3 linked regions of the Prochlorococcus marinus str. GP2 genome follow. Each later gene encodes a partner of the first gene's protein in a complex. Links are inferred from orthologs where the notes say so. Each region holds a gene or a part of one and is shown on either strand. Other genes may lie near its edges.

Region 1 (5,085 bases):
CAAATAATCCTACTTCAGCTAAACATTCAGATACGATTTCATGAATTAACTCTTTAGATAAGTTTTTATTTTTTTTAAGAAGGAAACCTACATTTTCCTCAATAGTTAAAGATCCCAATAATGCAGGGTTTTGAAAAACTAGTCTTACATCAGGAGGATTATTTTGATCTAATCTCAAATATTTTTGCTTCTCACCAAATATTCTTAATTCTCCTTTGGTAGGTAAAATTAGTCCTGCTAAAATTTTTAATATGGTTGATTTACCAGAACCTGAGGGCCCAACAATCGCCAATTTCTCTCCATCATTAAGTTCAAAATTTATTTGATTAAGCACATTAACTTCCCCCCAGCTTATTGAGAGGTTTTTCGTTTCAACTGCATGCTTTGATTTTTTCAAAACTTATATTAAAACATCTATATATTTTATTTTGCCTATTTTTAGAAATAAAAAAAGCATGTATGAATTTGATTTATAATGATTTTATATAATCTTTAAATTAGAGAAAAATAATTTAAGAGGTTTTTTGATGAATAATCGTAAAAAAAGGGTAAGAAGGTACTATAAAAATTTTAAAAAGACTAATTTTGCCTTGTTAAACAAAATCTTAAGAATTTTGAGTTGGCTTTTGCCAGGATTGGTAATAAAAAGATGGATGTTTACATCTGCTTTAGGTTTTTTGACAACATTATTAGGCTTGGCAATTTGGACAAATTTAAGACCGCTCTATTGGCTTATTGAAATCTTTTTTTCTGTAATCACCGGTTTAACTAATATTTTTCCTGTTTCATTCATAGGACCATTAATTTTTGTTATTGGAATATTATTAATAGGGATTGGACAAAATAGAAGTATTAATTCTATTCAAAAAGCGCTTGTTCCAGAAAAAGATACATTTTTAGTTGATGCATTAAGAGTTAAAAGTAAATTAAACAGAGGCCCAAATATTGTTGCAATTGGGGGCGGTACAGGCTTATCTACTTTATTGAAAGGCTTAAAAAATTACAGTAGTAATATTACAGCAATCGTAACTGTATCCGATGATGGTGGAAGTAGTGGAATTCTCAGAAAACAATTAGGTGTACAACCTCCAGGAGATATTAGAAATTGTTTGGCAGCCTTATCAAACGAAGAACCTACTTTAACTAGATTATTTCAGTACAGATTTTCAGGGGGAAGTGGGCTGGAAGGTCATAGTTTTGGAAATCTCTTCTTGTCTGCTTTAACAACAATTACAGGCAGTTTAGAAAAAGCAGTTCAAGCCTCTAGTAAGGTTTTGGCGGTCCAAGGTCAAGTTTTACCTGCAACAAATATTGATGTGATGTTATGGGCCGAATTAGAAGATGGTGAAAAAATTTTTGGTGAAACCAAGATCAGTAAATCTAAAAAAATTATTTCGAGGATTGGTTACCTACCAGAAAATCCTTCAGCTCTTCCAAGTGCTATTGAATCTATAAAAGAAGCTGATTTAATTGTTCTTGGCCCAGGTAGTCTATACACTTCTTTATTGCCTAATCTTTTAGTACCAGAGATAGTAGATGCCTTGTTGCAGAGTAATGCTCCTAAAATTTACATAAGTAATTTGATGACTCAACCTGGAGAAACAGATGGACTTGATGTCTATCAACATATCAAAGCGATAGAAAAACAATTATCAAATTTTGGAGTTAATACTCGAATTTTTAACTCAATCTTATCTCAGATTGCATTTGAAAAGTCTCCATTAGTAGACTATTACGAGAGTAGAGGGGCAGAGCCTGTCCAATGTAATAAAGAAAAATTATTATCGGAAGGTTACTATGTTTTGCAAGCACCATTGTATTCAAAAAGAATAACTCCAACTCTTAGACATGACCCAAGGAGACTAGCAAGAGCAGTTATGTTTATTTACCGCAAATTAAAAAAATTAAACTAATAAGCATCTTGAAGTTCATAGAAATCTGGCTGAATATAATCTTTTCTTAATGGCCATCCTCTCCAATCTTCAGGCATTAATAGTCTTTTGGGATTGGGATGATCAATAAAATTTATTCCATACATATCAAAAGTTTCTCTTTCTTGCCAATCACTTCCTTTGAAAATTTTATACAAACTAGGTATTGATAAATCAGAATCTCTTTTTAAGAAAACTTTTAATCTGACTTCTTTAATTTTTTCGATTTTTTGTAAATCATCGACAGTTATAAAATGGTAAAAACTTACAAGATTTTTGCCTGGTCCCTCGTCATATCCTCCTTGACATTGGAGATAGTTGAAACCGTAATTTCTCAAGGCTGATACTGCTTCATATAATTTTTTAGGTTCAACAGAAATGTTTTCAATTCCTATGTGATCATCAGGTAAAGATTGATTTGGAATTCCATCTTTAGACAAAGACTGGCTTATAAACCCTTCTTTTTCTATTGCACTATCTGAGGGTGTGGCTATACCGTCTTTTTCCATTAATCTTCTTCAGAATAAATAACTTCATTTTTTTTGGTATTTTGAGGTAATTCAGTTATTTTTTCTTTCTTGGAGGGGGATATTACGTTAGCTGAAGTTTTGTTTAGATATTCACCTGTATTTTCTGAGAAAACAAGATTCATTTCATGATCATATGTTATGTATCTATGAGTTTGCTCTGTTTTTGTGCGCTCTAAAATTGATTCATTCCCAACTTTTTTTCTCAATTTAATTACAGCATCAAAAATTGCTTCTGGTCTTGGTGGACATCCTGGAAGGTATAAATCAACTGGAATCAATTTATCAACTCCTCTTACAGCAGTAGTAGAATCTGCACTGAACATTCCCCCTGTGATTGTACAGGCACCCATGGCAATCACATATTTTGGTTCAGGCATTTGTTCATAAAGTCTTACTAGGGCTGGAGCCATTTTCATTGTTACTGTTCCTGCAACTATTAGTAAATCGGCTTGCCTTGGCGAGCTCCTTGGTACTAATCCGAATCTATCAAAATCAAATCTAGATCCGATTAAGGCAGCAAATTCTATAAAACAACAAGCTGTTCCATATAAGAGGGGCCATAGGCTGCTTAATCTAGCCCAATTATGAAGATCGTCTAAGCTTGTCAATATAATATTTTCGCTTAAATCTGTAGTAACTTGGGGTGCACCAAGAGGATTGCAAGTTCCTTCTCGGATTTCTCTTATTGCTTTTGGCGATAATTGTGGATTCAATTTTTTAACTCCATTCTAAAGCACCTTTTCTCCATGCGTATGCCAGAGCAATAACAAGAATTGCAATGAAAATTAAAGCCTCAATAAAAGCTAATAAGCCTAATCTATTGAAGGCAACAGCCCAAGGATAAAGGAATACTGTCTCAACATCAAATATAACGAAAACCAAGGCAAACATGTAATAGCGAATATTAAATTGAATCCATGCTCCTCCTATAGGCTCCATTCCAGATTCATATGTGAGTTTTCTTTCCCCACTTCTGCCTTTTGGGGCAACGATAAGATTAGTAACTAGAGCCAAGACTGGTACAGCTGCGGCAATCAGGAGGAAACCTAAAAAATATTCATAACCAGTTAGTAAAAACATCTTAAAAATTAATTTTGAATAAAAGTCGCTTAATTAAGCAAAATCTTTTAAAGTTCTTAAAGAACAATAATAAACCGTGAGTGAAAACATTCAACCAGCCTCTGAGGAAAACAAAATAGTTGAGGACTTTGAGAAAGAAAAACTTTCTGAAAACTCCTCAAGAATAAATGTTGAACAATCTTTTCCTAATCTAGAACATAATAGATTTGAATGTAGAAGCTGTGGATACATTTATGATCCGTCTGAAGGAAATAAGAAACTAAACATAGCTAAAAATACGCCTTTTTCAGAGTTGGATGGGAATACTTTTGCCTGCCCTGTTTGTCGAGCCGGTAAAAATTTTTATAAGGATATAGGTCCTAAATCTAAACCTAGTGGTTTTGAAGAGAATTTAGTTTATGGATTTGGATTTAATAGTTTACCTCCAGGACAAAAAAATATATTGATTTTTGGAGGGTTGGCGTTTGCTGCTGCTATGTTCCTTTCTTTGTACTCTTTGCATTAATATAATTAAATGAAAAATTTTTTAACCAGTATTCCTAATCTTCTTTTATCTGTAGTTCTCTGTTTTGTTTTAAGCAGTTGTTCATCTACAGGTGTCAAGATGAGTGAAAGCAGCCCTTGGAAAACAATTCAGTTTGAGGATCAGGCTAATGCTTTAGATGTTGATTTTATAGATGATAATCATGGTTTTTTAGTTGGTTCTAATAGACTTATTAAGGAATCTAATGATGGAGGAGAAACTTGGGAAAAAAGAAATTTAGATTTACCAAGTGAAGAGAACTTTCGTCTTCTAGATATAGATTTTAAAGGGGAAGAGGGATGGTTAATAGGTCAACCCTCATTAGTTATGCATACACTTGACGCAGGAAAGAATTGGACACGTTTATCTTTAGGTAACAAATTACCAGGCCAACCATTCCTAATAACAACTGTTGATGCTGGTGTTGCAGAATTGGCTACCACTGCAGGTGCTATTTATGAAACATCAGATAGTGGTGAATCATGGAATGCAAAAGTTGTAGATGCATCTGGTTCTGGAGGTGTAAGAGATTTAAGAAGAACTAATAAAGGAGATTATGTCAGTGTAAGTAGTCTAGGTAATTTCTTTTCTACTTTGGAAAATGATAGCGATGCATGGATAGCTCATCAAAGAGCCAGTAGTAAAAGAGTTCAAAGTATAGGTTTTAATCCAGAAGGAAGTTTATGGATGCTTTCTAGAGGAGCAGAAATTAGATTTAATGAAGATACAAATGATCTAGAAAATTGGTCAAAGCCAATTATACCAATTCTTAATGGATACAATTATCTAGACATGGGATGGGATCCAAATGGTGATATATGGGCTGGCGGGGGTAATGGGACTTTAATAGTAAGTAAAGATCAAGGTAAAACTTGGAATAAAGATCCTATTGCTTCTGAATTACCAACAAACTTTATTAAAATAGTTTTTATTGATAAGGAGGCTTTGGACAATCAAAAAGGATTTGTTCTTGGCGAGCGAGGTTATATCCTTAAATGGAGTAGCTAATTTCAAATAACTC
Region 2 (3,150 bases), 120 kb from region 1 along the record:
ACCCACAATGATTGCTGCGTTTCAACTAATTAGAAAAGGACAAGACCCAATTCAACCTAGAGATGATTTAACTTACTCATCAAATTTTCTTTACATGCTGACTGAAAAAGAACAAGATCCTATAGCTGCAAAAGTTTTTGATAGGTGTTTAATTCTACATGCCGAACATAGTTTAAACGCAAGTACATTTAGCGCTAGAGTTACAGCAAGTACTCTTACAGACCCATATGCTGTCATTGCCTCTGCAGTAGGAACCCTTGCTGGCCCGCTGCATGGAGGAGCAAATGAAGATGTAATTGCAATGTTAGAAGAGATTAAAACTCCAGAAAATGCTGGGTCTTTTTTAGATAATGCAATTAAAAATAAAAGTAAGATAATGGGGTTCGGCCACAGAGAATATAAAGTTAAAGATCCAAGAGCAATAATTCTTCAAAAACTGGCAGAAGAGCTTTTTATTAGATTTGGAGCAGATGAAATGTATGAAGTTGCTAAATCACTTGAGGCAGAAGCAATACCAAGACTTGGACCTAAGGGTATATTCCCTAACGTGGATTTTTATTCTGGTCTTGTTTATAGAAAACTTGGTATTCCTCGTGATTTATTTACTCCAATTTTTGCCATATCTAGAGTGGCTGGTTGGTTAGCTCATTGGAGAGAGCAACTTGGAGCAAATAGAATTTTCAGACCATCCCAAATCTATACAGGTTCAGCACCAAGAGATTGGATCAGCCTAGAAAGTAGAGAATAATATTTGCAGCTTTTCATAAAAAACACACATATTGTTTGTGAAGAGTTAATCTATTAAGTAAATAACATAAAAATTTTGGAATACGGATTAGATCTCGAATATAGTTTTAATGAATTCTTAAAGGGTTTTGGCCTTTCCAGCGAAATCGCTCACATAATTTGGCTCCCTCTCCCTATGCTTTTGGTTTTGGTAGCGGCAGTTGTTGGCGTTTTAGTAACAGTTTGGCTTGAAAGAAAAATATCTGCTGCTGCTCAACAAAGAATAGGCCCCGAATATGCAGGAGCGCTTGGTGTTCTCCAACCAATTGCAGATGGTCTTAAGTTACTTGTCAAAGAAGATATTATTCCTGCTAAAGCGGATGGAATTCTCTTCACTGCAGGACCTATTTTAGTTCTTGTCCCTGTGATTCTGTCATGGTTAATTGTCCCTTTTGGACAAAACCTTTTGATAAGTAACGTTGGAATTGGAATTTTCCTATGGATCGCTTTAAGCAGTATCCAGCCAATTGGACTTCTCATGAGCGGGTATGCATCCAATAATAAATATTCATTGTTAGGAGGTTTAAGAGCAGCAGCTCAATCAATAAGTTATGAAATCCCTTTGGCTTTATCTGTACTGGCTATCGTATTAATGACTAATTCTCTAAGTACTGTTGACATTGTCAACCAACAAAGTGGGGCTGGAATCCTAAGTTGGAATATATGGAGACAACCAGTAGGTTTTATAGTCTTTTGGATCTGTGCTCTTGCAGAATGTGAGAGACTTCCATTTGACTTACCCGAAGCGGAAGAAGAATTAGTTGCAGGATATCAAACTGAATATGCAGGAATGAAATTCGCATTGTTCTACCTTGGTAGTTACATTAATTTAATCCTTTCAGCTTTATTGGTATCAATACTTTATTTAGGAGGATGGGGTTTTCCTATTCCAGTTGAATTAATAGCTAAGTTTCTAAATTTGCCAATTAATTCACCCTTCATACAAGTTTTCACTGCATCAATAGGAATTGTAATGACTGTATTAAAAGCATATCTTTTAGTTTTCATTGCAATATTATTGCGTTGGACAACTCCTAGAGTAAGAATAGATCAACTATTAGATCTTGGATGGAAGTTTCTTCTTCCAATTTCTCTTGCTAATCTTTTGATAACTGCAGGATTAAAACTTGCTTTTCCGCAATTCTTTGGTGGTTAAATTTAAGTAAAAATACTTAAATTAAAAATTAATCCACTAAAATAAAATAACTAAGTAAATTCTTCAAAATGAAAAATTTCCTTCAACAAATAAATAGCTATATCAAAGAAGCATTTAATGCTGGGAAATACTTATACAATGGTATAACAGTAACTTTTGACCATCTTCGAAGAAGACCTGTTACTGTCCAATATCCATATGAAAAATTAATACCCTCTGAAAGATATAGAGGAAGAATACATTATGAATTCGATAAATGTATTGCCTGCGAAGTTTGTGTGAGAGTATGTCCCATTAATCTCCCAGTAGTTGATTGGGTAATGAATAAAGAAACCAAAAAAAAGGAACTTCGAAATTATTCAATAGATTTCGGAGTTTGTATATTTTGTGGAAATTGTGTTGAATATTGTCCAACTAATTGTCTATCAATGACCGAAGAATATGAATTAGCTACTTTTGACAGACACAATCTAAATTTCGATAATGTAGCACTTGGTAGACTACCTACAAACGTCACAACAGATCCCTCAGTTAAACCTCTAAGAGAACTTGCCTATCTTCCTAAAGGTGTTATGGACCCTCATGAAATCCCAGCTTCAGATACTAGAGTTGGTAAATTACCTGAAGAAGTCTATGATTGGATGAAGCCTGAATCAAATGAAAATAAAGATAAAGTTTCTAGTCCAACTAATTAATTTCTATTAATTTATGTCCATCGCAATAACAACACAATTTATTTCTTTTATAGTTCTATCTTTAGTTGTCATTATTGGAGCCCTTGGGGTTGTATTGCTAGAAAGTATTGTTTATTCAGCTTTTCTTCTGGGGGGAGTTTTTATGAGTGTGGCAGGATTATATCTTCTTTTAAATGCAAGTTTTGTTGCTGCGGCACAAGTTTTAGTGTATGTGGGTGCAGTGAATGTATTAATTATTTTTGCTATTATGCTCGTCAATAAAAAAGAAGATTTAAAGCCTATCAATGACATTAAATCGAGAAGAATAATATCAACATCGATATGTTTAACCCTACTAAGTCTCTTAATAAGAGTTGACTTGACTAATATATGGAGCCTCTCAAGTCCTCAAAACTCTATTAGAGAAGAATCAACTATCAGAATTGGTGAACATCTATTCAGTGATTATTTACTCCCATTTGAAGTAGCTTCAGTTTTGCTTTTAATGGCAATGATTGGGGCTATTATTTTAGC
Region 3 (3,215 bases), 110 kb from region 1 along the record:
TCAAAAAGATGGTATTAGTTGGCTTAAAATTTTTGATCTAATTTGGGTAGGTGGAGCTTCTATTTCAGGCGAAACTGCAGAACAATGTATAGAAGAAAAAATAAAATTAGCACCTTGTTACGGATCAACTGAAACAGCAGCAATGGTTACGAGTTTAAAACCAAAAGAATTCTTAATGGGTTTTAAAAATGTTGGAGAAATACTACCTGATACGCAAATAAGAATTAACACACAAGGGTTAATCGAGATTAAATCAGCCAGAATTGGAAACGAAATAATAGACTCTTCAAAAACTAAAAATTTCAAAAATAAAAATGGGTGGTGGCAAACCGGTGATTTAGGTGAAATTAATCAAATCAATAATTCTTTATATTTAAACTTTCTTGGAAGAAGTGATAAAGCTTTTAATTCAGGAGGAGAAATCGTTTTTCCAAAAGTAATTGAAACTCGATTAAATGATTTCATTATCAAAGAAAATATCCCAATTAATAAATTCAATATTTCAAAAGTATCAGACAAATTATGGGGAAATAAAATTAAAATAATTGTTGAATTTAGAGAACTTACAAACCATAAAAAGATTGAAAATTCTTTAAATTTATTAAAAAATTTTTCTCAAAATTGGCCTAAACATGAAAAACCTGAAAAGTGGATTGTTAAAAATAAAAATGCCAGTAAAGAAAAAATAAACTATAAATTTAAAAAATAATAATTAGCACTCTTTTAAATTTGCACTTACATTTGAAGCCTCTATCCATCTTACTAACTGATCGGGAAGTTCTATTTTATTTCTTGAATCAATATCTAAAGAACAATGTATTATTTTTCCTTCTGCTACTTTATTTTCATTTTTTATAAAAAAGCTATTTACTTGGAACAAATGTGTATTAATTTTATGAGGGGAAATTTTTATTTTTAAGAAATCTCCAATTTTTATAGGCGCAAGAAAGTTAGCTTCGCAATTTACTATGGGAAAAATAATTTGAGATTTACGTATAGAAAAATCCGGAAAAATATCTTGATAAGGAATCCCATAAATTTCAATACTCTCTTCCCAGGCTTCGTGAGACCATTTTAATAAGTTATGAAAATGAATTACACCTGCAGAATCACAATCACCAAATCTTACTTTCTTCTGCAATATTAACCAATCAGCGGGTTTCATTTAAAGAACTTATCTATCAACAGATCCCATAATGACATCTATTGAGCCAAGGATTGCCATAATATCGGCGATTTTGGCACCTTTTAGTATATGTGGCAATATTTGTAGATTATTTAAATCAGCCGCTCTAATTTTAAATCTCCATGGGGTAACTTCATTATTTCCTTGAATAAATACACCTATTTCTCCTTTACCTGACTCTAATCTTGTATACAATTCTCCATTAGGTATTTTAAAAGTTGGAGCAACCTTCTTAGCTACATATTGATAGTCAATACCAAATATTTCACTCTTCTTATCCTCAGTAGCCATTCTTTTAGCTTCCAAATTTTCTGTTGGACCACCTGGAATCATTTTGCAAGCTTGACGAATAATACTAAGTGATTGTCTCATCTCTTCAACTCTGACTCGATATCTCGCATAACAATCTCCTTCTTTTTCTGAAGCAATCTGCCAATCAAAATCGTCATAACATTCATAACTATCAACTTTCCTTAAATCCCAAGAAACTCCAGAAGCTCTTAGCATTGGGCCAGACAAAGACCAATTAATTGCCTGATCTCTTTGGATTGTTCCAAGACCTTCAATTCTTTTTCTAAAAATAGGATTATTTGTAATTAATTTTTCGTATTCATCTATCTTTGGACCGAACCAATCGCAAAAGTCTATACATTTTTCTAACCATCCGTATGGAAGATCACATGCGACACCACCTATCCTAAAGAAATTATTATTTATTAGTCTTTGTCCTGTAGCAGCTTCCCAAAGATCATAAATCATTTCTCTTTCTCTAAAAATATAGAAAAATGGAGTTTGAGCTCCAACATCTGCCAAAAAGGGGCCAAGCCATAAAAGATGATTAGCAATACGATTAAGTTCCAGCATTAAAACTCTGATGTAACTAGCTCTTCTAGGAACTGGAATATTAGCTAATCTTTCAGGAGCATTTACTACAATAGCTTCATAAAACATTCCTGCTGCATAATCCATTCTGCTTACATAAGGGACATACATTACATTTGTCCTATTTTCAGCTATCTTTTCCATTCCTCTATGTAAATATCCAATTACAGGCTCACAATCAATGACATTCTCACCATCAAGCGTTACAACTAACCTTAAAACCCCATGCATTGAGGGGTGGTGAGGGCCAAAATTGACCACCATTGGTTCTGTTCTAGTCTCTAGCTGAGCCATTCAAAATTTAACTTCTAAACAAATCTTAGTCGAAAGTTATGCAAACTGACCTATCTGATTCATCTTTTTTCAATCATAAATCAGTTATGACAGATGAGATTATGGCCTCATTAGAGCATTTCCCATTAATACATAACAACCAACTCAAGGGAATAGACGCAACTTTAGGCGGAGGAGGGCACTCTTATCATTTATTGAAAAAATATTCGGATTTAAATATAATTGGAATTGATCAAGATCCATTCGCGAGAATATCAGCATCCAAAAAACTTGATGAATTTAAAAATAGAATTGATATAAAGGCTTCTAATTTTGCTGATTTTATACCAAAAGAAAAAGTTTCTTTTGTAATTGCAGATCTTGGCATAAATAGTAACCAAATTGATGACCCTAAAAGAGGATTTAGTTTCCAAAAAGACGGTCCACTTGATATGCGCATGAATCCTCTTCTTGAGGATGATGCAGAGAAATTAATTGAGGCTTTAAATGAAAAGGATCTAGCTAACTTAATTTATAAATATGGAGATGAGAGATTATCAAGAAAGATTGCTAGGAAAATAAAAATGGATTTGAAGGAAAATGGGAAATATTCTGGGACCAAAGAGTTAGCTTATTCTATTGCAGGCTGCTTCCCACCAAAACAAAGATATAAAAAAATTCACCCCGCAACAAAAACATTTCAAGCACTAAGAATTGCTGTTAATAAAGAGATTGAAGTATTAGAAAGATTTTTAGAAGTTGTTCCTGAATGGCTTTTACCAGGGGGTATTATTTCTATTATTAGTTTTCATTCCCTTGAAGATAGGTTAGTTAAAAGTTGTTTTAAGAATGATCAAAGACTAAAAAACCTGAC

What was found.
Region 2: the proteins of EU91_RS06215 (region 1) and nuoH are in contact, whole or in part, in a crystal structure (PDB 6Y11), measured with the Thermus thermophilus proteins. The link is inferred for Prochlorococcus marinus str. GP2 from one-to-one orthologs. Residues at the interface, in WP_096411117.1 of Thermus thermophilus: Arg16, Glu17, Gly18, Leu24, Leu27, Val28, Trp30, Gly31, Arg32, Asn34, Ser35, Trp37, Thr54, Asp55, Ala56, Asp59, Ala61, Arg62, Phe63, Gly64, Glu66, Val67, Phe68, Arg69, Ala70, Ser71, Arg73, Gln74, Ala75, Asp76; in WP_096411122.1 of Thermus thermophilus: Arg36, Val44, Arg45, Met46, Gly47, Pro48, Asn49, Arg50, Val51, Leu57, Gln58, Ala61, Asp62, Ile64, Lys65, Ile67, Phe68, Lys69, Glu70, Ile72, Val74, Glu223, Ala224, Glu225, His233, Thr234, Glu235, Tyr236, Ser237, Trp241.
Region 3: the proteins of EU91_RS06215 (region 1) and EU91_RS06795 are in contact, whole or in part, in a cryo-EM structure (PDB 6KHJ), measured with the Thermosynechococcus vestitus proteins. The link is inferred for Prochlorococcus marinus str. GP2 from one-to-one orthologs. Residues at the interface, in WP_011056552.1 of Thermosynechococcus vestitus: Leu46, Met47, Tyr48, Thr50, Ala51, Cys52, Phe54, Ile55, Glu56, Ala58, Ala59, Ile61, Gly62, Ser63, Arg64, Phe65, Asn76, Pro78, Thr89, Thr91, Lys93, Met94, Ala97, Leu101, Met123, Phe124, Ser126, Asp127, Ser128, Tyr129; in WP_011057128.1 of Thermosynechococcus vestitus: Pro17, His18, His19, Pro20, Ser21, Met22, Val25, Arg27, Met29, Thr31, Ile38, Asp39, Cys40, Glu41, Pro42, Val43, Ile44, Gly45, Tyr46, Leu47, His48, Arg49, Gly50, Met51, Lys53, Ile54, Asn57, Arg58, Pro65, Tyr66.

What each region holds. Positions count from the first base shown.
Region 1 is NZ_JNAH01000003.1:265,023-270,107, forward strand. Bases 1,308-4,181 are described here. They hold EU91_RS06215 (NADH dehydrogenase subunit K), read right to left. Parts: upstream 3,175-4,181; coding sequence 2,440-3,174; downstream 1,308-2,439. Other genes in these bases: EU91_RS06225 (gluconeogenesis factor YvcK family protein), read left to right, coding at 1,308-1,913; EU91_RS06220 (NAD(P)H-quinone oxidoreductase subunit J), read right to left, coding at 1,910-2,440; EU91_RS06210 (NAD(P)H-quinone oxidoreductase subunit 3), read right to left, coding at 3,179-3,541; EU91_RS06205 (rubredoxin), read left to right, coding at 3,618-4,046; EU91_RS06200 (photosynthesis system II assembly factor Ycf48), read left to right, coding at 4,056-4,181. Also shown: EU91_RS06230 (ABC transporter ATP-binding protein), read right to left, coding at 1-397; more of EU91_RS06225, read left to right, coding at 528-1,307; more of EU91_RS06200, read left to right, coding at 4,182-5,072. UniProt on the Escherichia coli protein: NDH-1 shuttles electrons from NADH, via FMN and iron-sulfur (Fe-S) centers, to quinones in the respiratory chain. The immediate electron acceptor for the enzyme in this species is ubiquinone.
Region 2 is NZ_JNAH01000003.1:141,091-144,240, reverse strand. The notes cover bases 1-2,882. They hold nuoH (NADH-quinone oxidoreductase subunit NuoH), read left to right. Parts: upstream 1-823; coding sequence 824-1,942; downstream 1,943-2,882. Other genes in these bases: EU91_RS06865 (NADH-quinone oxidoreductase subunit J), read left to right, coding at 2,651-2,882; ndhI (NAD(P)H-quinone oxidoreductase subunit I), read left to right, coding at 2,011-2,637; EU91_RS06850 (citrate synthase), read left to right, coding at 1-748. In the rest of the region: more of EU91_RS06865, read left to right, coding at 2,883-3,150. UniProt on the Escherichia coli protein: NDH-1 shuttles electrons from NADH, via FMN and iron-sulfur (Fe-S) centers, to quinones in the respiratory chain. The immediate electron acceptor for the enzyme in this species is believed to be ubiquinone.
Region 3 is NZ_JNAH01000003.1:152,304-155,518, reverse strand. The notes cover bases 269-3,215. They hold EU91_RS06795 (NAD(P)H-quinone oxidoreductase subunit H), read right to left. Parts: upstream 2,363-3,215; coding sequence 1,175-2,362; downstream 269-1,174. Other genes in these bases: rsmH (16S rRNA (cytosine(1402)-N(4))-methyltransferase RsmH), read left to right, coding at 2,401-3,215; EU91_RS06790 (acyl-CoA thioesterase), read right to left, coding at 713-1,165; EU91_RS06785 (AMP-binding protein), read left to right, coding at 269-709. Also shown: more of EU91_RS06785, read left to right, coding at 1-268.